DNA from 4 places in the Pseudarthrobacter sp. 05T312 genome. Region 1 is predicted to be linked to each of the others. Evidence: riboswitches for the same ligand, from Rfam matches in the RefSeq annotation. Region 1 holds a riboswitch; each other region holds the start of a gene.

The links. A riboswitch is a leader RNA that binds a small molecule or an ion and turns the genes downstream of it on or off. The one in region 1 is predicted to bind thiamine pyrophosphate.
Region 2: it holds a riboswitch for thiamine pyrophosphate, as region 1 does, so the genes downstream of both, AC1DIP_RS05640 (ECF transporter S component) here and AC1DIP_RS03345 (FAD-dependent oxidoreductase) in region 1, are expected to answer to the same signal.
Region 3: it holds a riboswitch for thiamine pyrophosphate, as region 1 does, so the genes downstream of both, thiC (phosphomethylpyrimidine synthase ThiC) here and AC1DIP_RS03345 (FAD-dependent oxidoreductase) in region 1, are expected to answer to the same signal.
Region 4: it holds a riboswitch for thiamine pyrophosphate, as region 1 does, so the genes downstream of both, thiD (bifunctional hydroxymethylpyrimidine kinase/phosphomethylpyrimidine kinase) here and AC1DIP_RS03345 (FAD-dependent oxidoreductase) in region 1, are expected to answer to the same signal.

What each region holds. Positions count from the first base shown of each region.
Region 1 covers NZ_JBFTLY010000001.1:655,490-662,975, forward strand. Annotated here, with positions in the region: gene AC1DIP_RS03330 (DEAD/DEAH box helicase) at 1-375, opposite strand, end outside; gene AC1DIP_RS03335 (RNB domain-containing ribonuclease) at 666-2,144, opposite strand; gene thiE (thiamine phosphate synthase) at 2,184-2,924, opposite strand; TPP riboswitch at 2,952-3,070, shown strand; gene AC1DIP_RS03345 (FAD-dependent oxidoreductase) at 3,063-4,361, shown strand; gene thiS (sulfur carrier protein ThiS) at 4,358-4,594, shown strand; gene AC1DIP_RS03355 (thiazole synthase) at 4,599-5,414, shown strand; gene AC1DIP_RS03360 (hypothetical protein) at 5,488-5,790, opposite strand; gene AC1DIP_RS03365 (DUF3107 domain-containing protein) at 5,831-6,055, opposite strand; gene AC1DIP_RS03370 (TetR/AcrR family transcriptional regulator) at 6,118-6,783, opposite strand; gene moeB (molybdopterin-synthase adenylyltransferase MoeB) at 6,869-7,486, shown strand, end outside.
Region 2 covers NZ_JBFTLY010000002.1:325,076-332,561, reverse strand. Annotated here, with positions in the region: gene AC1DIP_RS05665 (Na+/H+ antiporter subunit D) at 1-1,191, shown strand, start outside; gene AC1DIP_RS05660 (Na+/H+ antiporter subunit E) at 1,188-1,733, shown strand; gene AC1DIP_RS05655 (MrpF/PhaF family protein) at 1,730-2,008, shown strand; gene mnhG (monovalent cation/H(+) antiporter subunit G) at 1,998-2,402, shown strand; gene AC1DIP_RS05645 (DUF4235 domain-containing protein) at 2,419-2,682, opposite strand; TPP riboswitch at 2,843-2,983, shown strand; gene AC1DIP_RS05640 (ECF transporter S component) at 3,051-3,674, shown strand; gene AC1DIP_RS05635 (ABC transporter ATP-binding protein) at 3,674-5,218, shown strand; gene AC1DIP_RS05630 (energy-coupling factor transporter transmembrane component T family protein) at 5,215-6,015, shown strand; gene AC1DIP_RS05625 (UDP-N-acetylglucosamine 1-carboxyvinyltransferase) at 6,134-7,486, shown strand, end outside.
Region 3 covers NZ_JBFTLY010000003.1:203,953-211,438, reverse strand. Annotated here, with positions in the region: gene AC1DIP_RS07000 (alpha/beta fold hydrolase) at 1-505, shown strand, start outside; gene thiC (phosphomethylpyrimidine synthase ThiC) at 502-2,328, opposite strand; TPP riboswitch at 2,324-2,431, opposite strand; gene AC1DIP_RS06990 (amidohydrolase family protein) at 2,509-3,591, shown strand; gene AC1DIP_RS06985 (VOC family protein) at 3,690-4,565, shown strand; gene AC1DIP_RS06980 (hypothetical protein) at 4,707-5,153, shown strand; gene rpsP (30S ribosomal protein S16) at 5,372-5,794, shown strand; gene AC1DIP_RS06970 (RNA-binding protein) at 5,796-6,038, shown strand; gene rimM (ribosome maturation factor RimM) at 6,154-6,699, shown strand; gene trmD (tRNA (guanosine(37)-N1)-methyltransferase TrmD) at 6,700-7,486, shown strand, end outside.
Region 4 covers NZ_JBFTLY010000004.1:218,146-225,631, forward strand. Annotated here, with positions in the region: gene proB (glutamate 5-kinase) at 1-871, opposite strand, end outside; gene obgE (GTPase ObgE) at 876-2,465, opposite strand; gene rpmA (50S ribosomal protein L27) at 2,583-2,846, opposite strand; gene rplU (50S ribosomal protein L21) at 2,908-3,216, opposite strand; gene thiD (bifunctional hydroxymethylpyrimidine kinase/phosphomethylpyrimidine kinase) at 3,479-4,999, opposite strand; TPP riboswitch at 5,007-5,104, opposite strand; gene AC1DIP_RS08755 (Rne/Rng family ribonuclease) at 5,264-7,486, opposite strand, start outside.

The sequences.
Region 1 (7,486 bases):
GCGGGTGGGGACGATCACCAGGGCCTGCGGTGCCCCCGGCACAGCCAGCTTGGCGTAACCCGGGTCATCCTGTCCGATCACGCGCTGCAGCGCCGGAATGCCGAAGCCCAGGGTCTTGCCGGTACCGGTCTTGGCCTGGCCAATGATGTCATGGCCGCCCAGTGCCACCGGCAGGGTCATGGCCTGGATGGGGAAGGGGTGGGTAATGCCGGCGTCGGCCAGGGACTCGACGATGTCGGCGCGGACGTTGTAGTCGGCGAAGGACTTCTCCGCGATCTCGTGCGGCTTTTCGTCCGAGATGATGGTTTCTTCCGGCTCGATGGTTTCCGTGCCGGACACATCGCTGAGGAGCTGGTGGGTATGCAATTCACTCACAGGGGAGTTTCCTTATTCATTTGGGCAATGGCGCTGCCTGCTCAACGGGCCGGCCAAGGCTGGCCGCTCCGGAGCACGCTCAGGCGCGCAAGCGATTCCAGTGGAAGCCGATCGCGGGCTATCTAATGTTGGCACTGGTGACCAACGGGTACTTCTCAAGATCGCGTAGGGGCGGGCTTGTTGGTTTCAAATCAAGGAAATCAACGACCGGGCATCCAGTTCTACCCCTCCAGTCTAGCCGTAAGGGCTCAAAAACACGGTTTCGGCCCGCCTTGGGAGCCGCCTGCCGCTCAGGAAACGAGCTCGAAGTGGATCTGCCGGGTGGTGATATCGGAGGAAACCAGCCGTACCCGGACCTTGGTGCCGGACTCCAGCTCGCCGGCGCACCGTGCGGTCACGGCCGGTTCGGCAACCTGGATAATTCCCGAACTGCCGTTTCCATTGCCGTTCTTGCCATTCCCGTTGCCGTTCCCGTTCTGCGGCTTCGACCCGGAAATGACGATCGCATCGAACTCCTGCCCGATGTGGTTCAGCAGCAGTGCCGCTTCCACGGTATCCAGGGCCAGGCGCTCCATCCTTGACGCCAGCTGGTCCGATCCCGCCATGATGCCCGGAAGCAGGGGCAGGGCTTCGCGCGCCCAGCCGGGAACATCGCCGCCGTTGCTCAGGGCCTCGCAGATGACCAGCACGAACCGGTCCACCAGGCGGCGCAGCGGCGCTGTGGTGTGGGCATAGGCGGCGCCGATGGCGGACTGGATGCCGTCCTCGGGGACGGTGCCATCGAAGGCGGTGTAGGACGCGCCGCGGAACAGCATCCCGGCCGAATGCATGATGGCCAACTGGCGCGGGTCGGTGGGATCGAGCGACCGCAGGTATTCGCCGTAGCTGACCTGCCCGTCCCAAGGCCTGCCGAGCACCTCGGTCTGCAGCCGGAAGTGCCGCAGCGACCGTTCGTCAGGGGCGGGCATGGTGCGCAGGATGCCCACTTTGCCCTCCAGCATGAGCTGCGCGGCGGCCATTCCGGTCATCAACGAAATCTGGGCGTTCCAGTCCTCGACAGGAAGCTGCGGAACGGCGTCGATCCGGTAGCCGCCGTCCGGCAGCTGGACGATTTCCTGCTCGGGCATGTTCAGGCTGGCGCCTTCACGCGCCCGTTCCAGTGCCACCCGCTTCAGTCCCACCTCGCGGAGCAGCCGAAGGACGGGAGGGGCGGTCCCGGCGTCGAGGTCGGCCTGGGCGCCCTTGTAGCTGAGCTTGTCGCGGCTGCGGATCCGCGCCCGCCGGACACCCACGCTCAGCACCGTCGCGTCGCCGTCGAGCGTGAAGTCCCAGACGAAAGCCGAACACTCCTGGCCCGGGAGCAGGCTCCCGGCCCCCTCGCTGATCACCTCCGGATGCAGCGGGATCCGCCCGTCCGGGGCGTAGAACGTCTGGCCGCGGCGCCGGGTTTCGGCGTCCAGCGGGCCACCCGGTGCAACGAATGCAGGGACGTCGGCGATGGCGTACAGGACGCGGTAGCCGTTGCCGTCGGGTTCGATGAAGACTGCCTGGTCCAGGTCCGTGGAGGATGCCGGATCGATGGTGACGAATTCGACGGCGGTCAGGTCGTAGGAAGGCAGCTTCAACGCCGCGACGGCGGCCCGGGCGTCTTCCACAGCGTCGGCAGGGTACGGGCCCGGCAGCTCAAGCTCGGTCCGCAGCAGGCCCAACGCCTCTTCCAGGGCGTTCCTGTGGTCATGGACGTTGGGGGCCAACCGATGATGTGACACAAAATTCAGCGTAGCCCCAAGTCCCGGGATTATGCAGGCTCAGCCGTCCAGCGCGCCGAGGAGCGAGGCTGCGGCTGCTGCGGGGTCGGGGGCCTCTGTGATGGCGCGCACCACCACGATGCGGCGGGCACCGGCCTCCACCACCTCGCGGACGTTTCCGTGGTCGATGCCGCCGATGGCAAACCACGGGACGGGATCCCCGGCCTGCCCGGAGGCGCCGGCGGCGTACTGCACCAGTTCAGGCCCGACGGCGGCCCTGCCGGGTTTGGTGGGTGTGGCCCACACCGGCCCCACGCAGAAATAGTCCAGACCGGACGGGCCGCCGGTTGCCGCGAGGGCCGCGTCGACCTGGCCCGTGGTGTGGCTGGAGAGGCCGATGGCGGCGTTGCCGTTGACCAGGGTGCGCGCCGCAGCCAGCGGAAGGTCCTTTTGGCCGATGTGGAACACCGGTGCCCCGGACAGCACGGCGATATCGGCGCGGTCATTGACGGCCCAGAGTTTCCCGTGCCGCACCGCCGTCTCCTTCAAGGCCGCCAGGAGGTCCAGTTCCTCGGCGGCCTCGATGGTCTTGTCGCGCAGCTGGATGATGTCCACGCCCCCGGCAAACGCGGCGTCCACGAACTCCGCAAAGTCGCCGCGCGCAGCGCGCGCATCGGTGCACAGGTACAGGCGGGCTGCCTTCAGGGCATCGTTGTGGCCCGCGTTGGCAACTTCGGCCGTGCCGGCCGGGATTGCTGGAGCGTGGGGGCCCGGGGGCAGGGAGGAAGCGGACACATTCATGCCTGCAAGCCTAGTTCCTCTAAACTGGGCTGGTACTGCGGGAGCCCGCGGCAGCTGTCACAAAGCGCCGGGCTGAGAGGGCGTCAGAGCCGACCGCTTGACCTGATCCGGTTAATGCCGGCGTAGGGAAGGAACCATATGAGCACCCCCGTTGACCATCGCGCCGGGCCGCCCGGTGCTCCCCGTTCCACGGTCCACGCAGACGTCGCCGTCATCGGCGGCGGGGTGGTGGGCCATGGCATCGCCTGGGAGGCGCAGTGCTCCGGCCGCTCCGTGGCCCTGATCGATGACGCACCCGGAAGCGGCGCAAGCTGGGCCGCCGCAGGGATGCTGGCCCCCGTCAGCGAACTGCACTACCAGGAGGAGGACCTCCTGGAACTGATGCTTGACGCGTCCTCCCGCTGGCCCGGTTTCGCCGCAGGCATCGCAGGAGCCACCGGCGCGGATTCCGGATACCTGACGACGCCGACACTCGCCGTGGGTGCCGACGCCGCGGACCGCCGCGCCCTGATGGACCTCCGCGCCGTACAGCAGGCCAACGGACTTGCCGTGGAACCCCTGACGGTGAGGGAAGCCCGCCAACGCGAGCCGCTCCTCAGCCCCGCCATCGCCTGCGCCCTGGACACTCCCGCGGACCACCAGGTAGATCCGCGCCGCCTGGTGGCTGCCCTGCGGCGGGCCCTCGCCGGCGCCGTCCGCGGGAAGCCTGGCCTGGCCGCGGCAGGGGCGGTGGATGGGTATGCCGTGCCGGACCGGGCTGGCGGACTGCTGTGGGAGGGCGGAAGCGTCGTCGGCACCTCCCTTGCCGGTGGCGGCACCGTCCTGGCAACGGAGACCATTGTGGCCAACGGCCTGCAGGCAGGGGACCTTGGCGGCCTGCCCGGCGGCCTCGACCTGCCCCTGCGCCCGGTACACGGCGACATCCTCCGCCTCGCCGTTCCGCCTCACCTCCAGCCCCTGGTGACGTCCACCGTGCGCGGGCTGGTGCACGGCGTCCCCGTCTACATCGTTCCCCGGCAGGACGGAACCGTGGTCATCGGAGCCACCCAGCGCGAGGACGCCCTGTCCGATGCCGTGAGCGCCGGAGGCGTCTACCAGCTGCTGCGCGATGCCCAGGCGCTGGTTCCCGCCGTCGCCGAACTGGAACTGCTCGAGTGCACCGCCCGGGCCCGGCCCGGAACCCCCGACAATGCACCGCTGCTGGGCCGTGTGCCGGCGGCCGACGGATCCGCCGGCAATCAGGCCGGGCACGTCCCGGGACTCATCATCGCCACCGGGTTCTTCCGGCACGGGGTGCTGCTCACTCCCGCGGCCGCGGCCATCTGCGCCGGGTTGCTGGAGGGGCATGCCGACCCGCGCTGGGCGCCTTTCAGCCCGGAGCGCTTCTCGCGTCCGGCCGCCGCCGGCACAAACCACCACATCAAGGAGACAGCGTGAACATCACCCTGAACGGAAACACCCACACGGTGGCGGACGGCACCTCCATCACCACGCTCGTCAGCCAGGTCACCGGACGCCCGCTGGCACCCAACGGCCAGGCGACGGACGGCGGGAAGCTGGGGGTCGCCGTCGCCCATAATGCCCAGGTGGTGCCGCGGAGCCAATGGTTCGCCACGGCGCTCGCCGAGGGCGACGACATTGAACTTGTCACGGCAGTACAGGGAGGCTGACACCATGACCGAAACCAGCACCATCAACCCGGCCGGGAATCCCGGCGCCGCCGACGCCCTGGTGATTGACGGCGTCGCCCTCGGATCCCGGCTGATCATGGGCACCGGCGGGGCACCCAGCCTGGACGGCCTGGGCGCTGCACTCCTGGCCTCCGGCACCGCCCTGACCACCGTGGCCATGCGCCGGTACTCCACCGCGGAAACCGGCTCGCTGTTCCAGCTGTTGGTGGACCACGGGATCCGCGTGCTGCCCAACACTGCAGGCTGCTTCACGGCCAGGGATGCCGTCCTCACGGCGGAGCTTGCCCGGGAGGCGCTGGAGACCGACTGGGTGAAGCTGGAAGTCATTGCCGATGAGCAGACCCTGCTGCCCGATGCCGTGGAACTGGTGGACGCCACGGAGCAGCTGGTCAACCGGGGGTTCAAGGTCTTCGCCTACACCAACGACGACCCCGTACTTGCCCTGCGGCTGGAGAACCTGGGCGCCACCGCCGTCATGCCGCTCGGAGCCCCGATCGGCACCGGCCTGGGAATCCTGAACCCGCACAACATCGAGCTCATCGTGTCCCGTGCCTCGGTGCCGGTGGTGCTGGACGCCGGCATCGGCACGGCATCGGACGCGGCCCTGGCCATGGAGCTGGGCTGCGACGCCGTCCTGCTCGCCACGGCCGTGACGCGGGCGCAGAACCCCGCACTCATGGGGGAGGCGTTCAAGCATGCAGTGCTCGCCGGCAGGATGGCCCGGGCAGCCGGGCGCATCCCGCGACGGGAGCATGCCCTGGCCTCGTCCGCGATGGAAGGCCGGGCGGAGTTCCTTTGACACCGGGACATACGCGTGTGGCCACCACCCTGCCGGGTGGTGGCCACACGCGTATGTCCTGCCCTGCAGGTGGTCAGCGCCGCAGGATGACAGTCAGGCGTTCCGTATCGCGCCGGGCACGGGTGCGGCCCAGGTAGACGACGGCGGCGATGGCCGCGGCGACGCCCAGGACCATCGGCAGGACCCAGGGAAGCCAGGTGGTTCCCGGCAGGTAGCCGAAGCCCGCGGTCATCAGGATGATCCAGGCCAACGCCGCGACGCCCACGGCAACACCGGCCGGCAACGCCGCGCCGTATTTGGAGTGCCGCTTGTCATTGGCCCAGACGACGAAGCCTGCCGCGACGGTTGCCAGCACCACGATGGTCAGCGAAAGCATGGATCTCCTTGAAGAACGGCAGGCCTGCAGCAGGCCGCGACTAGAACTGGCCGAAACCTACGCGGCGGACCTCTTCGGCACCGATTTCCACGTAGGCAAGCGCGTTGCCCGGAACAATGATCAGGCGTCCCTTGTCATCCTTCAGGCGCAGCTCGCTGCCCTCGTTAATGGCTTCGCCAACAACCTTGGCCACAGTCTCCGCATCCTGGGTTGATTCCAGCACGATTTCGCGGCCAACGTTCTGAACGCCGATCTTAATCTCCAAGGGGGCCTCCCAGCCTGTGAAAGTTCTCGTGTTTCTCTACGAGGTGTTGTCTTATTTGTAGTCTAGGACTCTTTGGGGAAGCGAGAGATTCCGCGCCAAGCTAAACGGTAGATGAGGTCGCTGGCCACATCGAGGTCCAGGTTGCCGTCCGTTTCCAGCCAGTACCGGGCGCTGACCTGCGCCATTCCGGCCAGGCCCCGGCCCAGGAGCTGCGCTTCCAGATGGGGCAGCTTGGTGTCCTCCCCAATGACCCGGGCAATGGCGTCGGCGAAGGTCCGGTTGAACGTTTCCAGCCGCGAACTGACATCGGGGTCGTTAATCAGGTCGGACTCGAACACCAGGCGGTGGGCCTGGTCGTCATTGGCGATGAAGTGGAAATAGGCGCGCATGACTGCCTGGACGCGTTCATCGTTGTCCGTGGTGGAGTTCAGGGCGCCCAGCATCAGTTCGGTCAGTGAGGCCAAGTGGCTTTCCAGCAGGGCGAGGTAGAGGTCGCGCTTGGAAGGAAAGTGCTGGTACAACACCGGTTTGCTCACATGGGCGGTTTCTGCAATCTCATCCATCGCAGCGCCGTGGTAGCCGTTGGCTACGAACACCTCCTGGGCCGCAGCGAGGAGTTGTGCGCGGCGCTCATCCCGGGGCAGCCGGGCGGACCGCTGGCCTGCGGGGCGGGAGGGAGTTTGGGGTGCGGCGGAGGTCGGACGGTCAGCCCGTGCTTCAGGGACCACAGTTGTCCTTCTTTCCATTGCAGTTACCCTTCACTTTACTGCGGGGTAATATGACCCGGCGGTATCCCGGGGCATACATTGAAGTATGGCTTCGTCTTTCACCGCAAATGTTGCGTCACCCTCCCTGGATCCCCTGGTGGAACCGGCCGCCGACCTGACACCCGCCGAGGTCGAACGATACTCCCGGCACCTGATCATTCCCGAGATCGGCGCCCTCGGGCAGCGGCGGCTCAAGAACGCCAAGGTGCTGGTGATCGGCGCCGGCGGACTGGGGGCACCCGCGCTGCTCTACCTCGCCGCGGCCGGTGTGGGAACGATCGGAATCATCGACGACGACGTCGTGGACCTGAGCAACCTGCAGCGCCAGGTGATTCACGGCGTCAGCGACGTGGGCCGCCCCAAGATCGAATCGGCGCGCGATGCCATTGCCGAGCTGAATCCGCTGGTGGACGTCCGGCTGCACAATGTGCGCCTGGACTCATCCAATGCCCTGGAGCTGTTCAGCGGGTACGACCTCATTCTTGACGGAGCCGACAACTTCGCCACCCGTTACCTGGTGAACGATGCCGCCGCCATCCTGGGCAAGCCCTACGTGTGGGGCTCCATCTTCCGTTTCGACGGCCAGGTCAGCGTGTTCTGGGAGAAGCACGGACCCACCTACCGGGACCTGTACCCGGAGGCCCCGCCTGCCGGTTCCGTCCCG
Region 2 (7,486 bases), on a different contig from region 1:
GTCGGCTTCGAGATCCTGCTGACTGCAAGCTACGTGCTGATGACCCTGGGCGGCACGGGCCCCCGGATCCGGGCCGGCGTCACCTACGTGGTGGTGTCCGTCGTGTCCTCGGTGCTGTTCCTGATTGCCATCGCCATGGTCTACGGGGCCACCGGAACCGTGAACATGGCGGACCTGGCCGTCAAGCTGGGCGAACTGGACCAAGGCACCAAAACCCTGCTGCACGTGATGCTCCTGGTGGCCTTCGGCATCAAGGCCGCCGTCTTTCCCCTGTCCTTCTGGCTCCCCGACTCCTACCCCACCGCCCCGGCGCCGGTCACTGCCGTGTTTGCAGGCCTGCTGACAAAGGTGGGCGTCTACGCGATGGTCCGCACCGAAACACTGCTCTTCCCCGGAGATACGTTGAACACGCCGTTGATGGTGGTGGCATTGCTGACCATGCTGGTGGGCATCCTGGGCGCCCTGGCCCAAAGCGACATCAAGCGCCTCCTCTCGTTCACCCTGGTCAGCCACATCGGCTACATGGTGTTCGGGCTGGCCATGTCCTCGGCCGTGGGCCTGGCGGCGGCAGTCTTCTACGTGGCCCACCACATCACCATCCAGACCAGCCTCTTCATGGTCACCGGCCTCATCGAACGGCGTGGCGGCAGCTCGTCCGTGGACCGGCTCGGCGGACTCGCCAAGCTCTCACCCATGCTGGCGCTGCTGTTCTTCATCCCCGGCATGAACCTGGCCGGCATCCCGCCGTTCTCCGGGTTCCTGGGCAAGGTAGGCCTGCTGCAGGCCGGCGTGGAGCTGGGCACTCCGCTGGCCTACGCACTGGTGATCGGCGGCGTGGTCACCAGCCTCCTGACGCTGCTGGCCATCGCCAGGGTGTGGAACCGCGCGTTCTGGCGGAAGCCGGAGGACGCCGAGCACCCGGACCCTGTGCTCCTTGCCCCTCCTGCCGCGAGGGTTTCCGGTCCGGGAGCCAAGGTGAACAACACCGTGACCCTCCTGCCGCGGACCATGGTGGGTTCCACGGCCGGCCTCGTGGTGCTCGGTGTCGCCCTGACCGTCTTCGCCGGACCATTGTTCGCTCTTTCCGACCGGGCAGCCCGGGACATGCTTGACCGGACGCCGTACATCCAGGCGGTGCTGGGTGAGGCTACCGCCGTTCCCGCCGCCACCGCCGTGGGAGGAGGACGATGAGCCGCAAACGCATTTCGCTGCGCCAGGAACTGCCGCTCCTGGTCTGGCTGGTGGTTGTGTGGGGCGCCCTCTGGCAGGATTTCAGCCCCGGCAACCTCCTCTTCGGGGCCCTGCTGGCCGTTGGCGTGGCCCGGCTCTTCTACCTCCCGCCGGTGGAACTCAGTGGCCGGTTCAATATCCTCTACGCCGTGCCTTTTGCGCTGGCCTTCGTGGGCAAGGTGGTGGTGGCCAGCGCCCAGGTCCTGTACCTGGCAGCGGTCCGCGGCCCCAAGGTGACCAATGCCGTGGTCGCGGTCAAGCTGCGCAGCCACCAGGACCTGATCGTCACTGCCACGGGACACGTGATTTCCCTGATCCCGGGCTCCCTGGTGGTTGAGGTGGACCGTTCCACGTCCACCCTGTACCTGCACGCACTCAACATCACCTCCGAGAAGGACGTGGAGGGCCTCCGGAACGAGGTCCGTTCCATTGAAGCGGGCCTGATCCGCATCATGGGCACCGCGGATGAACTCGAAGAGGTCCGTATGGAGGCCAGCGCATGATGCACGTTGTCCTGGCTGTCACAGCCGTCATTTTTTCGCTGGCGGCCGCCGGTGCCATTATCCGTATCGCCCGTGGCCCGTCGCTGCTGGACCGGGTGCTGGCTGCGGATGTGCTGCTCGCCATCCTGGCCGGGGCGCTGTGCATCGATATGGCAGTGAACCGGCACCTGAACAACCTGATGCTGGTGGTGGCCATCTCCATCATCGGGTTCATTGGGTCCGTGACCGTGGCCAGGTTCGTGGCCGACAGGAGGGTCAAACCCAATGAATCCTGACTTCTCCGGCCCCGACGCCTGGATCGACCTCGTCTCCGCCGTGTTCATGGTGGTGGGCGCCCTCATGTCCCTGGGTGCCTCGATAGGCCTGCTGCGGTTCCCGGACCTCCTGAGCCGCATGCACGCCGCCACGAAGCCCCAGGTCCTGGGCCTCTTCCTGCTGCTGGCGGCCATCGGGCTGCAGATGCGGACGTGGTGGGTGTGGCCGGTCCTGGTGGTGGCGTGGATCTTCCAGTTGCTCACGGTGCCTGTGTCCGCCCACATGGTGGGCCGTGCCGGCTACCGCACCAAGCACCTGCACCGGGAACTGCTCACCGCCGATGAACTCGAAGCCGTGGTGCAAAAAGCCGCCGCCGAGACTGCCCGGAAGGACAGCCCCGACGACGGCCGGTAACGCCAAGGGCAGGACGCTAGACGATGTCCTGGGTCTTCGCGAAGCGGGTGATGGCGCGCTGGGTTCCGCGGTTGGCCAGGACCTGGATGATGGCACTGACCGACGCCGAGATCAGCGCAAAGGTCAGCGCGGAACGCAGGCTGGTGGGTACGTCCTCGTGCTTGCCGGTGGGCGGCTTCTGTCCGGTGGTCTTTTCCCAGATGGCATTGACCAGCTTGGTGCCGGCGAGGCCTGCGCCGAGGCTCACGGCTGTCCCGAGCAGTTTGATGAGAAGGTTCATTCCAGGTACTCCTTGCGGGCGGAAAACGGACTGCCCCCAGCCTAGCCGGTCATATCCGGGGGATTGGCGCCCGCAGCCCGCAATCCAGCCCTGCCAGGTGTAAACTTGACCACGCCCAACAGGGCACAACAACAAGCGTTACCCACACGAAAAGCAACACTAAAAACGACAGGGGAGCGCCGCCGTCGGGCAACCTGGCATTAGCCGGGCACCGCAGGTGGGCGCTGAGAGTGCGGACAGCCGCAGACCCTCGAACCTGATCCGGTTAGTACCGGCGCAAGGGAGTCGAGTTCTCAAAGTGTCGCGGTTCCACGGCCACAGGCCGCCGGCCGGGTCCACTTTCCCCTCCTGTTTCCCAGGAGGATCACATGAGTACTGCAGCAATCAAGAAGACCACCAGCAAGTCCTGGCGCGTCGTGGACATCGTCGTCGCCGCGCTGGTGGCCATCGCGGGCGGCGTCATTTTCTGGGCCTGGGACCAGGGTGCCGCCGCCCTGTCCGCCCCCATGAACGCCGCCTACCCGCCCCTGACCGGCCTGCTCGCCGGCGGCTGGATGATTCCCGGCGTGCTGGGGATGCTCATCATCCGCAAGCCCGGGGCCGCCCTGTTCTGCGAGACCGTCGCAGCCACCGGCGAGCTGCTGATGGGTTCCCAGTACGGCGCCTCGGTCCTTTTCTCCGGTTTCATCCAGGGGCTGGGCGCGGAAATCATCTTCGCAATCTTCGTGTACCGGAAGTTTAACCTGCCCGTATCGCTGCTGGCCGGCGCCGCGGCCGGATTCTTCTGCGGCCTGAATGATTCGTTCGCACCGTGGGGCTGGAACATCGCCTACTCGGGCGCCGACAAGCTGGCCTACATCGTCCTCACCACCATTTCCGGGGCCATCCTGGCGGGCGCCCTGGCCTGGCTGGCCACCCGAGGCCTGGCACGCACCGGCGTGCTGAGCTCCTTCGCGTCCCGCAAGGCCGCAACGGAGCCCGTCTTCTCCTGATGGCACCCTCCCAGGACTCCGGCGCGGTCCGCCCCGCCGCCGTCACCGCCCGTGGCTGGGGCTGGCGGCATGCCGGCCGGCCCAAACCCGCCGTCCACGGCCTTGACCTGGACATCGCCCCGGGGGAGCGGGTGCTCCTGCTCGGGCCCTCCGGCGCCGGGAAGTCCACGCTGCTGCATGCGCTGGCCGGCGTCCTGGGAGACATCAACGACGACGGCGAGGCAGGCGACGCCGACGAGTCCGGTTCGCTCCTGGTGGACGGAGCCGCGCCCCGTGCCCGGCGCGGCCGCGCCGGGCTGATGCAGCAGGACCCCGAAACGCAGGTGGTCCTTTCCCGGGTGGGGGACGACGTCGCCTTCGGCGCCGAAAACCTCGCCGTGCCCCGCGACGCGATCTGGCCGCGCGTGCACGCGGCGCTTGCCGACGTCGGACTCTCCCACCTCCCGCTGGACCACCCGACGTCGGCCCTGTCCGGCGGCCAAAAGCAGCGCCTGGCGCTCGCCGGCATCCTGGCGATGCGCCCCGGCCTGATCCTGCTGGACGAGCCCACCGCCAACCTGGACCCGGACGGCGTGCTGGAGGTCCGCAACGCAGTGGCCCGCTCCCTGGACAAAACCGGCGCCACGCTGGTGGTGGTGGAGCACCGGGTATCCGTGTGGAAGGACATGGTGGATCGGATCATTGTCCTGCAGCCCGGCTCCGCCAGCGATCCTGCGGTGCTCCTGGACGGGCCCCCGGACCGCGTGCTCGGTGAGGCGCGGACCATGCTGGCCGCGGCCGGCGTGTGGGTGCCCGGGTATGTGCCCGCGACCCGTCCCCGCGCCGCCGTCCCGGCCGCGGGAACGGGGAACCTGTTGCTGGCGGCAGAGCAGCTGGCCGTATCCCGCGAACGCGCCCGCCGGCAGGGCTTTCGGAAAATTCCGCCGGTGCCGGTCCAGGAGGACGTGGCTGCACAGGTCCGCGCCGGGCAGGCCCTGGCCATCACCGGTCCCAACGGCGCCGGCAAGTCCACCTTCGCGTTGACCCTGGCCGGGCTGCTGGAGCCGGTGGCCGGAAAGGTGTCCGCCACCCTGGACCTCAGCCGCGGCGCCGGCATCGACCCCTACAAGTGGAAGGCCGAGCAGCTGATCTCGCGGGTGGGCACGGTGTTCCAGGAGCCGGAACACCAGTTCGTCACCGGGAAGGTGCTGGACGAACTGCAGTTCGGCCCGCGGCACCTGGGCCACGGCGGGGACAAGGTGGACGAACTGCTAGAGCGGCTGCGGCTCACCCAGTTGGTGGACGCCAACCCGTATACGCTCTCCGGCGGGGAAAAGCGGCGCCTCTCGGTGGCCACCGTCCTTGCCGCCAGCCCCCAGGTACTGATCCTCGACGAGCCCACGTTCGGGCAGGACGCCAATACCTGGGCCGAGCTCGCATCATTCCTGTCAGAGCTTTTGGATGCCGGCACGGCGGTGGTTTCCGTGACCCATGACGCCGAGTTCACCGGGGCCCTGGGCGGGACGGAACTGCGGATGGCTGCCGCGGAAGCGGTGGCACCATGAGGCAGCAACTCACCCTGAGCGGCAACCGCGCCCTCCTGGCCCGCGCCAATCCACTCAGCAAGTTCGCGGCGGTCCTGCTCATCACCGCGGTCCTGGCACTGTCCATCGACTGGGTGTCCGCCTCAGTGGCCCTGGTCTTCGAACTGATGCTCTTTCCCCTGGCCGGGCTGACCCTGTCCCTGCTGTGGCAGCGCGGATGGCCGCTGATCCTCGCGGCGGCCATCGGAGGCTGGAGTACCGCCATCCTGGCACCGGACAGCGGAAGGATCCTGCTCGACGTCGGCATCTGGAGCATGAGCGAAGGTTCGCTGCAGCTGGGCATCGGCTTCCTCCTGCGCGGCTTCGCGATCGCCCTGCCGGCAGTGCTCCTGATGAGCTGCACCGATCCCACGGATCTCGCGGATGCACTGGCGCAGAAGGCTCCCCTGCCACACCGGTTCGTCCTGGGCACCCTCGCCGCGATGCGCCTGGTGGGGCTCATGGCAGAGGAGTGGCAGACCATCGGGATGGCGCGCCGTGCCCGGGGCGTGGGCGCCCGCGGCAGCCTCGGCCAGCGGGTGAAGGCGACGCTGGGCCAGAGCTTCGGTCTGCTGGTGCAGGCCATCCGCCGTGCGTCCAGGCTCGCAGTGACCATGGAAGCGCGGGGATTCGGCGGCGGCCGGCGGACGTGGGCCAGGGAATCGACCTTCAGCCCGCTGGACTCCTGGGTGGTTGCCGGCGGTGTGCTGGTGGCCGGGCTTGCCCTGGCAGCAGCTGTCTCGGCAGGCACATGGAACATGGTGTGGCTGGGCAGCTAACGTCCGCCAAAAAAGCTACGCATACTTCCCTATCGCACCGAATGGGTAGGGCAGGGGTGACACCCCCCACTGCTCCCGAGCAAGGGGATCGATAGCTCATTTATGATATATTCGCGGTATGACTCAGGAAACCGCTGAACACGTTGCCGCCATGCTGAGGGACGCCCGGAGCGAGAAGGGGTGGACCCAGGGCCAGCTGGCCGCCGAACTCGGCACCAGCCAAAGCGCCGTGGCCCGGATGGAACAGGGCAAGCAGAACCTGAGCCTGAAAATGATCCAGCGGCTGGAAAACATCTTTGACCGCAGCATCGTGAACGTGGGCAAGCCCAAGATGACGCACCTGCGGGTGGAGGGCGGCCGCACCCTCTCCGGCGCCGTGGACGTCAACAGCAGCAAGAACGCCGGCGTGGCCCTGCTGTGCGCCAGCCTGATCAACCGCGGCACCACCGTGCTCCGCCGGCTGGCCCGGATCGAGGAAGTCAACCGCATCGTCGAGGTGCTCACCAGCATCGGCGTGGAGTGCACCTGGCTTAACGACACCGATCTCCGCCTGCGCCGGCCCGCCGTCCTGGACCTGGATGCCATGGACGTGGACGCGGCCCGCCGGACCCGCAGCGTCATCATGCTGCTCGGCCCCATGCTGGACGAGTCGCGGGAGTACCGCCTGCCGTATGCCGGCGGCTGCGATCTGGGCACCCGCACCGTGGAGCCCCACATGCAGGCTTTGCGTGAGTTCGGCCTGTCGGTGGAGGCCACCGCGGGTTTCTACACCGTCCAGGCCCCGGCCGCGGACGCCGAGGACCGTTCCTTCGTCCTCACCGAACGGGGGGACACCGTCACCGAGAACGCGATCATGGCCGCGGCGCACCGGTCGGGAACCACGGTGATCCGCAACGCCAGCCCCAACTACATGGTGCAGGACCTGTGCTTCTACCTGCAGATGCTCGGCGTCACCATCGAGGGTGTGGGCACCACCACCCTGAAGATCACGGGCCGGCCGGAAATCGACGCGGAGATCGAGTACTTCCCCTCCGAGGACCCCATCGAGGCCATGAGCCTGATCACGGCCGGCATCGTCACCAACTCCGAGGTCACGGTCCGCCGGGTCCCCATCGAGTTCATGGAAATCGAACTGGCCACGCTGGAACAGATGGGCCAGAATCTCGAAATCTCGGGCGAATACATGGCCCGCAACGGCCGCACCCGCCTGGTGGACGTCACCACCAAGCCCTCTGAGCTGCGTGCCCCCGAGGACAAGATCCACCCGATGCCGTTCCCCGGGCTGAACATCGACAACCTGCCGTTCTTCGCCGTGATCGCTGCGAACGCCCACGGTCAGACCATGATCCACGACTGGGTCTACGAAAACCGGGCCATCTACCTGACGGAGCTGAACCGGCTCGGCGCGCAGGTGCAGCTCCTGGACCCGCACCGGATCTATGTCAACGGGCCCACCAAGTGGCGCGCCGCG
Region 3 (7,486 bases), on a different contig from region 1:
CGCCCAGGGTGCCATCGCAGCCATGATGGCCGCCGTTGAACGCCCCGACCTGGTCTTTTCCCTGACCCTGGTGGAGCCCGCCTGCCTGTCCCTGACCGCGGAACTGCCGGCCACGGCCGCCCACATCAGCCTGATGCAGCCACTGTTCGACGTCCGCCACCAACTCAGCGATGACGACTTCCAGCGCGAGTTCGTGCGCAGGATCTACGCCACCGACCTCCAGCAGCCTGCCACCGCCGAGGAGAAACGGTCCGCGCGGCGGCTGCGGCTCCAGGAGCCTTCGTGGGAAGCGCCGCTGCACATTGTTCCGGGCGTCCCCACCCTGGTGCTCACCGGAGGGTGGGAGCCGCTTTATGAGGAAATTGCCGGGTACCTCCGGGAAACCGGTGCCCTGCACCGCGTTGCCGCGGGAGGGCACCGGCCCCAGGACTCCCTGGACGGGGACCGGGCCATCCGCCAGTTCATCAGTGGGGTCAGCAGGAGCCAGCCCGCCCGGGCGTCCTAGCCTTCGGCGGGGACCCGCAGCTCCGGCAGGTACACCTTGCCGCCGGCTGCCAGGAACTCCTCGCTCTTCTCCCGCATGCCGGAGGCCATGTCCGCCAGCGCAGCCTGCGCCTCCGCGGACCCGTATTCGTCCCGGATGTCCTGGCTGATCCGCATGGAGCAGAACTTCGGACCACACATGGAACAAAAGTGCGCCGTCTTGGCCGGTTCGGCCGGCAGCGTCTCATCGTGGAACGACTCCGCGGTCACGGGGTCCAAGGACAGCGCGAACTGGTCACGCCAGCGGAACTCGAACCTTGCCTTGGACAGGGCATCATCGCGCTCATGCGCCCCGGGGTGGCCCTTGGCCAGGTCTGCGGCGTGCGCTGCGATCTTGTAGGTGATCACCCCCGTTTTCACGTCGTCCTTGTTGGGCAGGCCCAGGTGTTCCTTCGGCGTGACGTAGCAAAGCATGGCAGTGCCGTACCGGGCGATTTCGGTGGCGCCAATGGCCGAGGTGATGTGGTCATACCCCGGCGCCACATCCGTCACCAGGGGCCCCAGGGTATAGAAGGGCGCACCCTTGCACAGTTCCTGCTGCCGCTCCACGTTCTCGCGGACCAGGTGGAAGGGAACGTGGCCTGGCCCTTCCACCATCACCTGCACGTCGTATTCCCAGGCCCGCTGCGTCAGTTCGGCGAGGGTGTCCAGTTCGGCGAACTGGGCGGCGTCGTTGGCGTCCGCCGTGGAGCCGGGGCGGAGGCCGTCGCCCAGCGAGAAGGCGACGTCGTATTTGGCGAAGATTTCGCAGAGCTCATCGAAGTGCGTGTACAGGAAGTTCTCCTGGTGGTGGGCCAGGCACCAGCCGGCCATGATCGAGCCGCCGCGCGAGACGATGCCGGTCACCCGGTTGGCCGTCAGCGGGACATACCGCAGCAGCACGCCGGCGTGGATGGTCATGTAGTCCACGCCCTGCTCGCACTGTTCGATCACGGTGTCGCGGAAGATCTCCCAAGTGAGGGCGTTGGCCTCGCCGTTGACCTTTTCCAGCGCCTGGTAGATCGGCACCGTCCCGATCGGCACGGGGGAGTTGCGGAGGATCCACTCCCGCGTGGTGTGGATGTCGTCGCCGGTGGAGAGGTCCATGACGGTGTCGGCGCCCCACTGGGTGGCCCACTGCAGCTTGTCCACTTCCTCGGCGATTGAACTCGTCACGGCGGAGTTGCCGATGTTCGCGTTGATCTTCACCAGGAAGGCCTTGCCGATGATCATGGGTTCGGATTCCGGATGGTTGATGTTGTTGGGAATGATGGCGCGGCCGGCAGCCACTTCGCTGCGCACCAACTCCACATCGCAGTTTTCGCGCAGGGCCACGAACCGCATTTCCTGCGTGACGATTCCCTGCCGGGCATAGTGCATCTGCGTCACCGTCCGGCCGTCGACGGCGCGGCGGGGCACCGGCTGCGCACCTTTCCACTCCGCGGAGGCGGCGCCGCGGCGCACGGCCGAGCGGCCGTCGTCGAGCAGGTTGCGCTCCCGGCCGCCGTAGGGCTCGGTGTCAGCCCGTGCCGCGATCCACTCGGAGCGGAAGGGCTGCAGGCCGCGGACGGGGTCGCTGCCGGGTCCGGCGGTCCGGTAGGTCCGGAAGGGTGCGTTCGGCTGGCCGTTGGGGGACGGCTCAAGGGCAATTTCGGTCACCGGTACCCGGATCCCGGACGCCTCATCCGCAACGTAGGCGAGTGAATGCGACTTCAGCGACTGGGTTACCGGCGGCACTGAAGCGTCGCCGGGCTCCCCGTCGGACGGTTGGAGGGCAGGGTTCAACTGGGTGTTTTGCGTACTCAAGGGAATACTCACTTCCTTCGCCGGCATTACCCGGACAGGTTCAACGGTCGCAGGCTGCGTCAGCCCGATCTCAGCCCCTGCAAGGGCACCCGTGTGGTCAGGAACGAAGCTACCACAGGCACCTGGAGCGCCCTTGTCATAATTCCGGTGCTAGCCTGACCGGGCATCGAAAGGAGCCCCATGGCAGACATCATCCACTTCCGAGGCCCCGTCCTCACTGCACCGGACAGGGTGCGGCACGGGCTCTGGTCCGTGGACGGCAGGCTTACGTTCAGCAGGCCGGCGGCTGCTCCGGACCGGATTTTGGACGGCTGGGTGCTCCCGGGCTTCGTGGACGCGCACTGCCACATTGGGCTGGGTGCCGCTGGTCCGGTCGAACCCGCGGCCGCCAGGGACCAGGCGCGCGCGGACCTCAACGCCGGAACCTTGCTGGTCCGGGACGCGGGTTCGCCGGCAGATACCCGCTGGATGCAGGGCGGCAGGGACTTCCCGGTGTTGATCCGGGCCGGGCGCCATATCGCCCGGACGCGCCGCTACCTGCGGGGGTTCGCCGAGGAAGTGGAGCCCGGGGGCCTCGTGGAGGCCGTCCGCAAGCAGGCGCGCGACGGCGACGGCTGGGTCAAGCTCGTGGGGGACTGGATTGACCGCGGCGCAGGCGACTTGTCGCCGTCGTTTCCTGCCGACGTCGTACGCGATGCCGTCCGGGCCGCACACGACGAAGGGGCCCGGGTGACAGCGCACTGCTTCGCCGAAGACACCCTGGACCAGGTGCTGGACGCAGGCATTGACTGCGTCGAGCACGCTACCGGGCTGCTGCCCCGCCACGTGCCCCGGTTCGTGGAGCAAGGTGTACCGATCGTGCCCACGCTCATCAATATCGCCACCTTCCCCGACATTGCTGCGCAGGCGGAGCCCAAGTTCCCGCGGTATGCCGCCCACATGCGCGCCCTCTGGGAACGCAGGATGGAGCGGGTGGCGGAAGCCCATGCCGCGGGGGTCCGCATTTTTGCCGGTACCGACGCCGGCAGCGTGATCCGGCACGGCAGGATCACGGACGAAATCCTGGCCCTGCACGGCGCCGGCCTGCCCATGGACGCGGCCCTCGACTCCGCCTGCTGGGCAGCACGAACGTGGCTGGGAGCGGACGGAGTGGAGGAAGGGGCCCGCGCCGACGTCGTCGTGTGCCGGGAAGACCCGCGGGCGGCGCGGGAGACCATTACGGCCCTGGAGCACGTGGTGCTGGGCGGGCGGATCATTCGCTGACAAACGGCTCACCGGGACTTGGAATAAATTGAAGCTTCAAGTAATTTTAAAGTGTGACAGGCCGCCAACGGGACGGCCGCCAATGCAAGGAGCCTTCAATGACCGCATCAGCCAGCAGCCAGGATCTTCTTCCTGCCGACCTCGCCATGGGCACCGTGATGCTCAAGGTGGGCGACATGAAGGTCATGACCGACTACTACCAGCGCGCACTGGGCCTTGAGGTGGTCGCCGAGCAGGATGGCGGGCTCTACCTTGGCCGCCTCGGCAGGCCGTTGGTCCACCTCGCGCCGGCTCCCGGACTGCACCTTCCCGGCAGGGGAGAGGCAGGCCTGTTCCACACCGCGCTGCTCTTCGAGGACCAGGCTTCCCTCGCCGCCACCGTCGCCACTGCAGCCCAGTACGAGCCGCGGGCCTTCACCGGCAGCGCCGACCATTTGGTCAGCGAAGCCTTCTACTTCACCGACCCCGAGGGCAACGGCATCGAACTGTACTGGGACCGTCCCCGCAGCAACTGGTCCTGGAACGGGACCGACGTGGTCATGGACAGCCTGGCGCTCCCGCCGCAGCGCTACCTCGAGCAGTACCTTACCGAGGAGTCCCTGGAGGGGCAGCGGCAAACAGCGGCCGGCGTGGGCCACGTCCACCTCCAGGTTGGCGATGTGCAGACCGCCCGGGACTTCTACGTGGGGACCCTCGGGTTCGAAAAGACCGCGGGCTGGCACGGGCAGGCATTGTTCGTTTCCGCGGGCCGCTACCACCACCACATGGCCATGAACGTCTGGAACAGCCGCGGCGCAGGTCCGCGCAAGGACACCCTTGGGCTGGGTGAGGTGCTGATCGAGGTTCCGTCGGGGGACGACGTCGGCGCCCTGACTGACCGCCTCAAGGTTGCCGGGGTGCCGGCTCACCACACGGGCTCGGAGCTTCGGTTCGAAGATCCGTGGCGCAACCGGATCCGCGTCGCCGTCCGCTGACCGCTGGGCCTCCCGCGCCACTTCGCGGGAGGCCGGTCCGGCGTGCAAGGGCGCCCCTGCAGCTACTAGGCTGATTCCGTACGGCCGGGCGGCAGGAAGTGTCCGGCGGGCAGCTCCGTCAACGGAAGAAGGACACCAGCCATGGGCTTCACCGAGATCTTTGTCGCCACCCATGACGCCGCGCTGAAACATGCCGGCCTCCTTGATGAAGGCCGCAGCGCCTCCGCGGCGGACACTGCTGCGGTGCGGATCGAGGGAATCACCGATTTTGAACTGGAACAGCTCGGCGATCTTGCCGGGACGGCCGTCCATGCCGGCGGAGCCGACTACGAGCTGACCATGGTGGACGTCGCAAGCGACTCCCTCCTCGCCGTCCCGCCGGCCATGGTCCGCGCCCTGGCGGACCTCCTCACCTACGAAACCGAAGGCGAGGGAAACGTCCTCGACGATGTTGCCGAGCAGTGGGCCGGCCAGGAGGACATGCCGTTCGCTGCCGCCCAGGCGCGGACCTACGTGCAGCAGCTCGCGGCGCTTGCCGCCGGAATCAACGATTCCGAGCGGACTGGACTCTACGTTTGGTCCGCCTGACCCTCCCGGCCGCGCCCGGGAAACCTTCGCGCAGTGTCACCGGCGCCCGCGCCAAGTCGAAATAACGGCGTTCATCTGGCACAATAAACAGGTACTCGATCTGCGTGGCCCCTCTCTCCGCGTCCGGATCCTGTCCTTCGAGCCCGCAAGTACGGCCCGCCCCACGGGTGCAGAAAGCCGGGTTCACCCCTTTTTCTGAAACAGGAGTGACCACAAAAGTGGCCGTAAAGATTCGCCTTAAGCGCTTCGGCAAGATGCGCGCCCCGTACTACCGCATCGTCGTCGCGGACTCACGCACCAAGCGTGATGGCCGCGCCATCGAGGAGATCGGCAAGTACCACCCCACCGAAGAGCCCTCGTTCATCGAGGTCAACTCCGAGCGTGCCCAGTACTGGCTCTCCGTCGGCGCCCAGCCGTCCGAGCAGGTTGCCGCGATCCTGAAGATCACCGGTGACTGGCAGAAGTTCAAGGGCCTGCCGGGCCAGGAAGGCACCCTCAAGACCAAGGTCGCGAAGGAAGCTTTCGTTGCTCCGGAGAAGGGCTCGGTCATCATCCCGGAAGCCATCACCAAGAAGGCCTCCAAGTCTGACGCTGCCGAGGCCCCGGCCGACGCCGAAGCTGAGACCACCGAGGCTGAGTAAATTGCTGGCAGAAGCGCTGGAGCACCTGGTCCGCGGAATCGTTGATTCCCCGGACGACGTCAAGGTCAGTTCAAAGAGCAACCGCCGCGGGGACACCCTCGAGGTGCGCGTTCACCAGGACGACCTCGGACGGGTGATCGGCCGCCAGGGCCGCACGGCACGCGCACTGCGCACCGTGGTGGCAGCACTGGCCGGCGGCGAACCGGTAAGGGTCGACGTCGTCGACACCGACCGCCGCCGCTGAGCGCTCGGCAATATTCAGTTTTGTTCCGGCCCCTCCACCACCAGGTGGAGGGGCCGGAGTTCTTTCCAAGCACATAGCTTCACTAGCACCACCACAACCCGGAACAGAGGAACAGATGCAGCTTCAGGTGGCACGGATTGGCAAGCCGCACGGCATTCGCGGGGAAGTCACCGTCCAGGTGCTGACCGACGCCCCGGAGGACAGGTTTGTCCCCGGAACGGAATTCGTGGTGGAGCCCGCAGCGTCCGGTCCGCTGACCTTGAGCAGCGCGCGCTGGAACAAGGACATCCTGCTGCTTGGCTTCGAGGAAGTGGCAGACCGCAACAGGGCCGAAACCCTTCGCGGTGCCAAGCTCTTCATCGAGACCGAAGAGCTGGAGGAAGACGACGACGAAGGCTGGTACGAGCACGAACTGGTCGGCCTGGAGGCCCGGGTGGGCCCGCAGGTGGTGGGCAAGGTGACAGCGCTGAACACCATGCCGGTCCAGGACCTCCTGGTGGTCACCACCCCGGCCGGCGAAGAGGTCCTCATCCCGTTCGTGGAGCAGATCGTCCCGGAAGTAAACCCCGGCGAAGGCTTCATTCTCCTTACCCCGCCGGACGGCCTCTTCGAACTGAACTCGGACGAAGCCGCCGCCCCGGAAACGGAAGGCCGGGACTAGATGCGGATCGACGTCGTCAGCATCTTCCCCGAATACCTTGCCCCGCTTGAACTCTCGCTGATTGGCAAGGCCCGCCAGGACGGCATCCTGGACCTGCATGTCCACGACCTGCGCAGCTTCACCACGGACAAGCACCGTTCCGTCGACGACACCCCGTACGGCGGGGGCGCCGGTATGGTCATGAAGCCCGAGCCCTGGGCGCAGGCTCTTGCCGCGGTGGCCGAAGGGCGCCCGGAAAAGGATCGCAAGCCCGTGTTGATTGTTCCGTCGCCCGCGGGGGAGCGGTTCACCCAGGCCCTCGCCTACGAGCTTGCCGAGGAACAGCACCTGGCATTTGCGTGCGGGCGGTACGAGGGCATCGATGAGAGGGTCATCGAATGGGCGCAGGAGCACTTCACCGTCCGGCCCGTGAGCCTGGGCGACTACGTGCTCAACGGCGGCGAAGTGGCCGTCCTGGCCATGGTGGAGGCCATCGGCCGCCTGCTGCCGGGCGTGGTGGGCAATCCCGAATCGCTGGTGGAGGAATCCCACTCCGACGGGCTCCTCGAGTATCCGGTCTACACCAAGCCCTCCGTGTGGCGGGACCGGGAGGTGCCCCCGGTGCTCCTCAGCGGCAACCACGGAAAGATCGCTCAGTGGCGCCGGCACGAACAATACCGCCGGACGGCGGAGCGCCGGCCGGACCTCCTTGAAGGGTTCGACGCCGGGAGCCTCCCACGCGCGGACCGCACCGAACTGAACAACCTGGGCTACGACGTCGTGGGCGGCAGGCTTGCCCGCCGCCCGG
Region 4 (7,486 bases), on a different contig from region 1:
GGACCAGCCGGCCCTGCACCGACGCAACGTGCGCCAGCCACAGGAGTCGGACAGGTTTGCGGGAGCCGTTGACGGAGAACCAGGTGCCTACGTCCTCGCCGTTCAAGGCCGCGGCTGCGTTGGGCGTGGACGTCACCAGGGCGTGGATTCCCGATCCTGCCGCCATGCCGGCAGCCTCCACTTTGGTCATCATGCCCCCGGTACCCACGCCGGCCTTGCCGGACTTGCCAATGGACACGCCCTCGAGGTCGTGCGCGCCGGTGACCAGCGGAATGCGCCGGGCACCCTGGGCGGGCGGCCCGTCATAGAGGGAGTCGACGTCGGACAGCAGTACGAGCGCATCGGCGCGCACCAGGTGGGCCACCAGGGCGGCCAGCCGGTCGTTGTCGCCGAAGCGGATCTCGTGGGTGGCTACGGTGTCGTTTTCGTTGACTACCGGGACCACCCCGAGGTTCAGCAGCCGGTCCATGGCGCGGAGGGCATTGGTGTGCTGGCTGCGCCGCATCAGGTCTTCTGCCGTCAGCAGGACCTGGCTGACGGTGACGCCGTGGGCACCGAAGGCCTGGGTGTACCGGGCCATCAGAAGCCCCTGGCCCACGCTGGCCGCGGCCTGCTGGGTGGCCAGGTCCCGGGGCCGTTTGGCCAGGCCAAGCGGCGCAAGGCCTGCCGCGATGGCCCCTGAGGAAACCAGGATGATCTCGGCGCCGGCATTGCGTTTCGCCGCCAGGGCGTCAGCGAGGGCGGTCAGTGACTCCTCCGAGATGCCGCCCTTGATGCTGGTCAGCGAGGAGGAGCCTACCTTGACCACGATCCGGCGGGCCCCGGCCAGCGCGCTCCTGTCCCCCGCAGGCACGCCGGGTACTGCTGTCATGCCCCTAGAGGTCATCGTCCGCTTCCAGTCCGCTTTCCTTGACGGTCTGGGCGGCACGGCGGCCGCTGACGGACTCGGTCCAGATTCCGGCTTTCCGCTCCGCTTCGAGCTCCGCGCGGGCGGCAGCCTTGGCGTCGCGGCGCTCCTGCTGCTCTTCGCGCTTCTGGCTGCGGGTGGGGCGGTCGCCGATATCGGCGAACCGGACGTCGGTGCCGCGCGGCGAGGCCAGGAGCTCAGCTCCTGCCATCATGGTGGGCTCCCAGTCGAACACCACGCCGTCGTCCTCGCCAATGACCACCGTGTCACCGGGCTTGGCGCCCTGCTTGAACAGTTCGGTTTCAACGCCCAGCCGGGCGAGCCGGTCCGCCAGGTAGCCGATGGCCTCTTCGTTGGTGAAGTCGGTTTGCTTGACCCAGCGCACGGGCTTTTCGCCCAGGACGCGGAACAGCGGTTCCAGGTTCTTTTCCTCGCGGCGGATCTTGAACCCGGTTTCGTTGACGGCACGCGGCCGCAGCACGGCCGGCTGCACCTTGGGCGGGGCCGCAGCCACGGCATCCCGGGCCGCCTTGACGATCTCCGCCATGGCGAAGCCGAGCTGGCGCAGGCCTTCATGGCTCGTGGCGGATACTTCGAAGACGCGGTATCCGCGGGATTCGAGTTCCGGACGCACGAACTCAGCCATGTCCTTGCCATCGGGCAGGTCCACCTTGTTCAGCGCGACCAGCCGCGGGCGGTGGTTCAGGGGAACCACTTCCCCGTCCTGGCCGGCATAGCTCATGTCGACGGCGTACTTCTCGAGCTCACCTTCGATGATGGCGAGGTCCGTGAGCGGGTCACGGTCGGATTCCAGGGTGCCGCAGTCGAGTACGTGGACCAGGGCCGCGCAGCGCTCAACGTGGCGCAGGAAGTTATGGCCCAGTCCCCGTCCCTCGCTGGCGCCTTCGATGAGGCCGGGAACATCGGCGATGGTGAACCGCACTTCGCCGGCCTGCACCACGCCCAGGTTGGGAACCAGGGTGGTGAACGGGTAGTCGGCGATCTTGGGGCGCGCAGCGGACATGGCCGCGATCAGGCTGGACTTGCCGGCGGACGGGAAGCCCACCAGGGCGATATCGGCAATGGACTTCAGTTCCAAGACGACGTCCCGGGAATCCCCTTCGATGCCGAGCAGCGCGAAGCCCGGGGCGCGGCGCTTCTGTGAGGACAGGGCAGCGTTGCCGAGTCCGCCCAGGCCGCCGGCGGCTGCCACGAACTCGGCGCCTTCTCCCACGAGGTCGGCGAGGACTTCGCCGTCCTTGGTTTTGACAACCGTGCCGTCCGGTACGGGCAGGATCAGGGTCTCGCCGTTCTTGCCGCCGCGCCAGTCGCCCATGCCGGGGCCGCCGTTGCTCGCGTGCCGGTGCGGTGCGTGGTGGTAGTCGAGGAGGGTGGTGGTCTGGTGGTCCACGCGAAGGATCACGTCGCCGCCGTTGCCGCCGTTCCCGCCGTCGGGACCGCCGAGGGGCTTGAACTTCTCGCGGTGGACGGAGACGCAACCATGGCCGCCGGTTCCGCCGGATACATGCAGTACTACCCGGTCTACAAAGCTGGCCACGTGGATCTCCTCAGATGCTGTTTATGGGGCGCCCGGGGACGCCACATCGATTGTAATGCTGTTAAAAGAACAGTGGAGCGGACCCTCAGGCCCGCTCCACCGCTTCAGAACTGGTTGTTACTCTGCAGCTGCAGCAGCAACGATGTTGACCACGCGACGACCGCGGCGGGTGCCGAATTCAACGGCGCCCGGGGTCAGTGCGAACAGGGTGTCGTCACCGCCACGGCCAACGCCGGCGCCGGGGTGGAAGTGGGTGCCGCGCTGGCGGACGATGATCTCGCCTGCGGAAACGACCTGGCCGCCGAAGCGCTTGACGCCGAGGTACTGAGCGTTGGAATCGCGACCGTTGCGAGTGGAGCTCGCGCCCTTTTTATGTGCCATCTGAAATGCCTGCCTCTAAATTCTGGGGAATCTGTTGAAATACCTGAACAGTAACCGGTGGTTACTTAATGCCGGTGATCTTGACCTTGGTCAGTTCCTGGCGGTGACCCTGGCGCTTCTTGTAGCCGGTCTTGTTCTTGAACTTCTGGATGACAATCTTAGGACCACGCAGGTCCTGGAGGATTTCAGCCGTAACAGTTACCTTGGCCAGGTCAGCGGCGGCGGAGGTGACCTTGTCACCATCAACCAGGAGCAGTGCGGGCAGCTCGATGGTGCTGCCGGCTCCACCGGCGACGCGGTTCAGGGTAACGAAGTCTCCAACGGAAACCTTCTCTTGGCGGCCGCCTGCGCGGACAATCGCGTACACCACTTGGGAACTCACTTCTCTCGACGTTTATTACAAAATTTGCGTGCGGAACCGACTCAAAAAAGTCAGGGTTCCCGCTGTGCCTCAACGCCGTGGGGTCATAACCCAAGTGTTGGCGTAAGCACCGAAGATCTAGAATACGCTAAATCCATCTACGGCCGCAAATGAGGCTGGTTCCGGCGGCCCGGGTGTGGTAGTAACCACACTCCGGCAGGCAGCACCGCAACCATGAACTCCATCATAGCGGCGGTGCTGCCCGCAGGAGTCAGGAATGGAGCCTCGGCGCGTCGAAGAATTCCACTTCCAGGCGGCAGGACTGCTTGAACGCGGTCACCATGGCCTCCCGCTCGGCGTCCGAGGCCTTCCGGCCAGCTGCGTCCACGATGGCGATGGCGCGGCGCGTTGCTTCGGCAAATCCTTCGTCGGCATACGTCCGCAGCCAGGCCGCGTAGGCGTGCCCCTCCGGCTCCAAGGAGGCAACAAACTGGCCGTGCAGCTTTTCGCCCACCTCGGCGTAGAGCCAGAAGCAGGGAAGGACGGCGGCGGCCAGGACGGCGTAGCTGCCCGACGCCGACGCTGCGGTGAGGTGGTCCACGTAGGCCTTGGTGACGGGGCCGAGGCCGTTCTGGGCGGGCCGGGTGCTGAGCCAGGAACGGTGCAGTTCCGACTCCACCTCCAGGCACTGCTGCGAGGACCCGGCCCAGAACAGCTGTTCCGCTTCCGAGGGAGCCAGGGCGCTGGCGCGGGCCAACACCCGGGAGTATCCGTTCAGGTACAGGGCATCCTGGGCCAGGTAGTAGGCGAAGTCCTTCTCGGGAAGGTCCCCGGCGGCCAGGCCGTGAATGAAGTCCAGGGCGTAGATGTCCGCGAGGTCCTGTTGGGCTTCTGCCCAGAGCCGTGCAGCGAAGCCGCCTTCCGCGGGGGCAGGCCGCACATGGTGGAAGTGGTGCACCGGCCCGTTTCCCTGGCCCACCTCGAGCTGCTCCGAGTTTTCAAGGGCGCCTGCCAGCCATGGCTTGACCGTCCGGAGGGATGCCTCCCAGTCGCCCAAGCGAGCCTGGACGGTGGCCATCGCGGAAGACAGGGAACAGCCGGTGCCGTGGCTGTTGCGGGTGTTGATGCGGTTTCCCGGCACCTCCACCACTTCCTGTGCGAGGAGGCCAGCCGTATTGACCAGCGCATCCGGGCAGTCCGCACCCGCCAGGTGACCGCCCTTGACCAGGATGGTGGCGCCGGTGGCGTCCGCCAGGTGCCGCCCCTGCTCCAGCGCGGCCGCCCAGCTGTCGGCAGGGTCCGCACCCACCAGCATGGCAAGCTCCGGCAGGTTGGGAGTGATGAGGTTGGCCAGGGGCAGCAGGTCCCGGAGCGCGGCCTCGGCGGACTCCTCCAGCAGCCTGTCGCCGCTGGTGGCCACCATGACCGGGTCCAGGACCACGACGGCGGGACGGACCTTCTCCAGCCAGTGCCGGACGGTGCGGATCACGGCCTCGTCCCCCAGCATGCCGATCTTGACGGCGTCGATCGAGATGTCATCGCTGACCGCGTCCAGCTGCTGGGCGAGGAAAGCCACGGGAGGAACGTGGACGGACTGCACGCCGCGGGTGTTCTGTGCCGTCAGGGCGGTAATGGCAGCCATGCCGTATCCGCCGTGGGCGGCAATGCTTTTCAGGTCGGCCTGGATGCCTGCGCCCCCGGACGGGTCGGAGCCGGCGATGGACAGGACCCGCGGGACGTCCCGGCCGGTGGGCAGCCCGGTGCGGACGGAGGAGGCAGCTGGCAGGGGCATGGAAAGGGTCGAAGACAAGAGACATCCCTTCGCCGGTACTAGCCGGACAGGTTCAACGGGTCTGGATCTCAGCCGGCCTGCTGCGCGGCACCCCGTGTCGGTTCCTACCCTAGCCCGTGCGCCGCAGCCGGGGAAAAGGGTGACAACGGCCGCCGCAGAATAGACCGCCCCGGAACAGCAGGAATCCCCGCCCCGCACGGTCCACCCGGAAATCCCGGTGGACCGATGCGCAGGACGGGGATTCCTGGCTGGACGCTCCTGTGGCTAGAGTTCCGAGGCAGGCACCCCGACGCCGAGGATGATGGGTTCCTCGGCCGCCTTGCGCGGTTCCGGCTGGTCCTTCGCCGGTTCGGGGGCCTTGGCTGCGTGCGAGTGCCCACCGGCATCAGCCTGGACGTTTTCATGGTGCTGGACAGCGGTCTCGTTGGCGGAACCCTGGGCACGGCTGGCGGCCCGGTGGCGCCGGGGCCGGCGTTGCCGGGACTGCTCCAGCGTGTGGTCCGAATAGTCCTTTTCAGGCGACGCCTCAGGAGCGGCACCGGCGCGGCCTTCTGCCGTCCCGCCGTCGGCCTGCCCTTCCGGCGCGACCTCTCCTGCTGCCTGCACGGCCTCTGCCTGCCTGGCAGGGGCGTTCTCCACGGGGGAAGCCGGCTGGCCCAGGTGGGCGAATGCTTCCGCAAGCCGGTCCAGCGTCAGGGCAGGCTTCGGATGCTGTTCCCCGGCGTGCTCCACGAACGGAAGAGGGACTTCCTCGCCGCCGAACGTGAGGACGGCTGCGGGACGTGCCGGGGCATCGGCGTCGTGCGTCTCCTCAACGGGTACCGGCGCAGGCTCCACGGACGGCACCTGCCGGGCTGCCGCCACCTCGTCGTCGTGCAGGTGGGCTGCATGGGCGGCAGCGGCGATGTTTGCGAGGGCAAGCCTGGTGGCCTCCGCCTTGGCGTGCCGCTCGGCGTCGGACGGGTCCGGCTGGACGGTGTGGACATGCACGGCAGGTGCCGGGGCAGCCTCGGGCTGCTGGCCGCCGCGTCCGCGCCGCCGCTTGCGTTCGGTCCGGACACCGGGCTGGCCGTTGTCGTTCCGCTGCGCTTCCGGGCGCGTTTCCGCCCGGGCTTCGGGCCGGTTGTCGGTGCGCTGGACGTGGTGCTCGGCCGCCACGATGTTGGCCCGGCGGTGCTCCACGGGATCGTCATGGGTCACGACGCCCCGGCCGGCGCAGGCCTCGCACTGCTCGCCGAACACTTCGAGCAGGCCGGTGCCCATGCGCTTGCGGGTCATCTGGACCAGGCCGAGTGAGGTCACTTCGGCAACCTGGTGCTTGGTCCGGTCCCGGCCCAGGCACTCCACCAGGCGGCGCAGGACCAGGTCGCGGTTGGATTCGAGCACCATGTCGATGAAGTCGATCACGATGATGCCGCCGATGTCGCGAAGCCGGAGCTGGCGCACCACTTCCTCGGCCGCTTCGAGGTTGTTCTTGGTGACGGTTTCCTCAAGGTTGCCGCCGCTGCCGGTGAACTTGCCCGTGTTGACGTCCACAACGGTCATGGCCTCGGTGCGGTCGATCACCAAGGAGCCGCCGGAGGGCAGGAAGACCTTCCGTTCGAGGGCCTTGTGGATCTGCTCGTCGATGCGCCAGGCCGAGAAGATGTCCTGGTCCTTGGTCCACTTCTCGAGCCGCCCCACGAGGTCCGGCGCCACGTAGGTGACGTAGGCCTCGATGGTGTCCCAGGCTTCCTCACCGGAAACGATGAGCTTGGAGAAGTCTTCGTTGAAGACGTCGCGGACCACCTTGATTGTGAGGTCGGGTTCGCCGTAAAGGAGCTCGGGGGCCAGGATCTTGGTGGACGTGGACTGGCTTTCGATGCCTTCCCACTGTGCGCGCAGCCGGTTGATGTCGTGCGTGAGCTCTTCCTCGGAAGCGCCCTCGGCAGCGGTGCGGACAATGACGCCGGCGTGTTCGGGCAGCCGGTCCTTGAGGATCCGCTTGAGCCGGTTGCGTTCGACGTCGGGCAGCTTGCGGGAGATGCCCGTCATGGAACCGCCGGGGACGTACACCAGGTAGCGGCCGGGCAGGGAGATCTGGCTGGTGAGGCGGGCACCCTTGTGGCCCACGGGGTCCTTGGTGACCTGCACCAGCACGGTGTCGCCGGACTTCAGTGCGTTTTCGATGCGGCGCTGCTTGCCCTCGAGGTTGACTGCTTCCCAGTTGACCTCGCCCGCGTACAGGACGGCGTTGCGGCCGCGTCCAATGTCCACGAACGCCGCTTCCATGGACGGCAGCACGTTCTGGACCTTGCCGAGGTACACGTTGCCGATCAGCGAATCCTGCTGGGTCTTGGACACGAAGTGCTCGGCCAGGACGCCGTCTTCGAGGACGCCGATCTGGATTCTGTCATCGCGCTGGCGCACGATCATCTGGCGGTCCACGGACTCGCGGCGCGCCAGGAACTCGGCCTCGGTGATGACAGTCCGGCGCCGGCCCGTGTC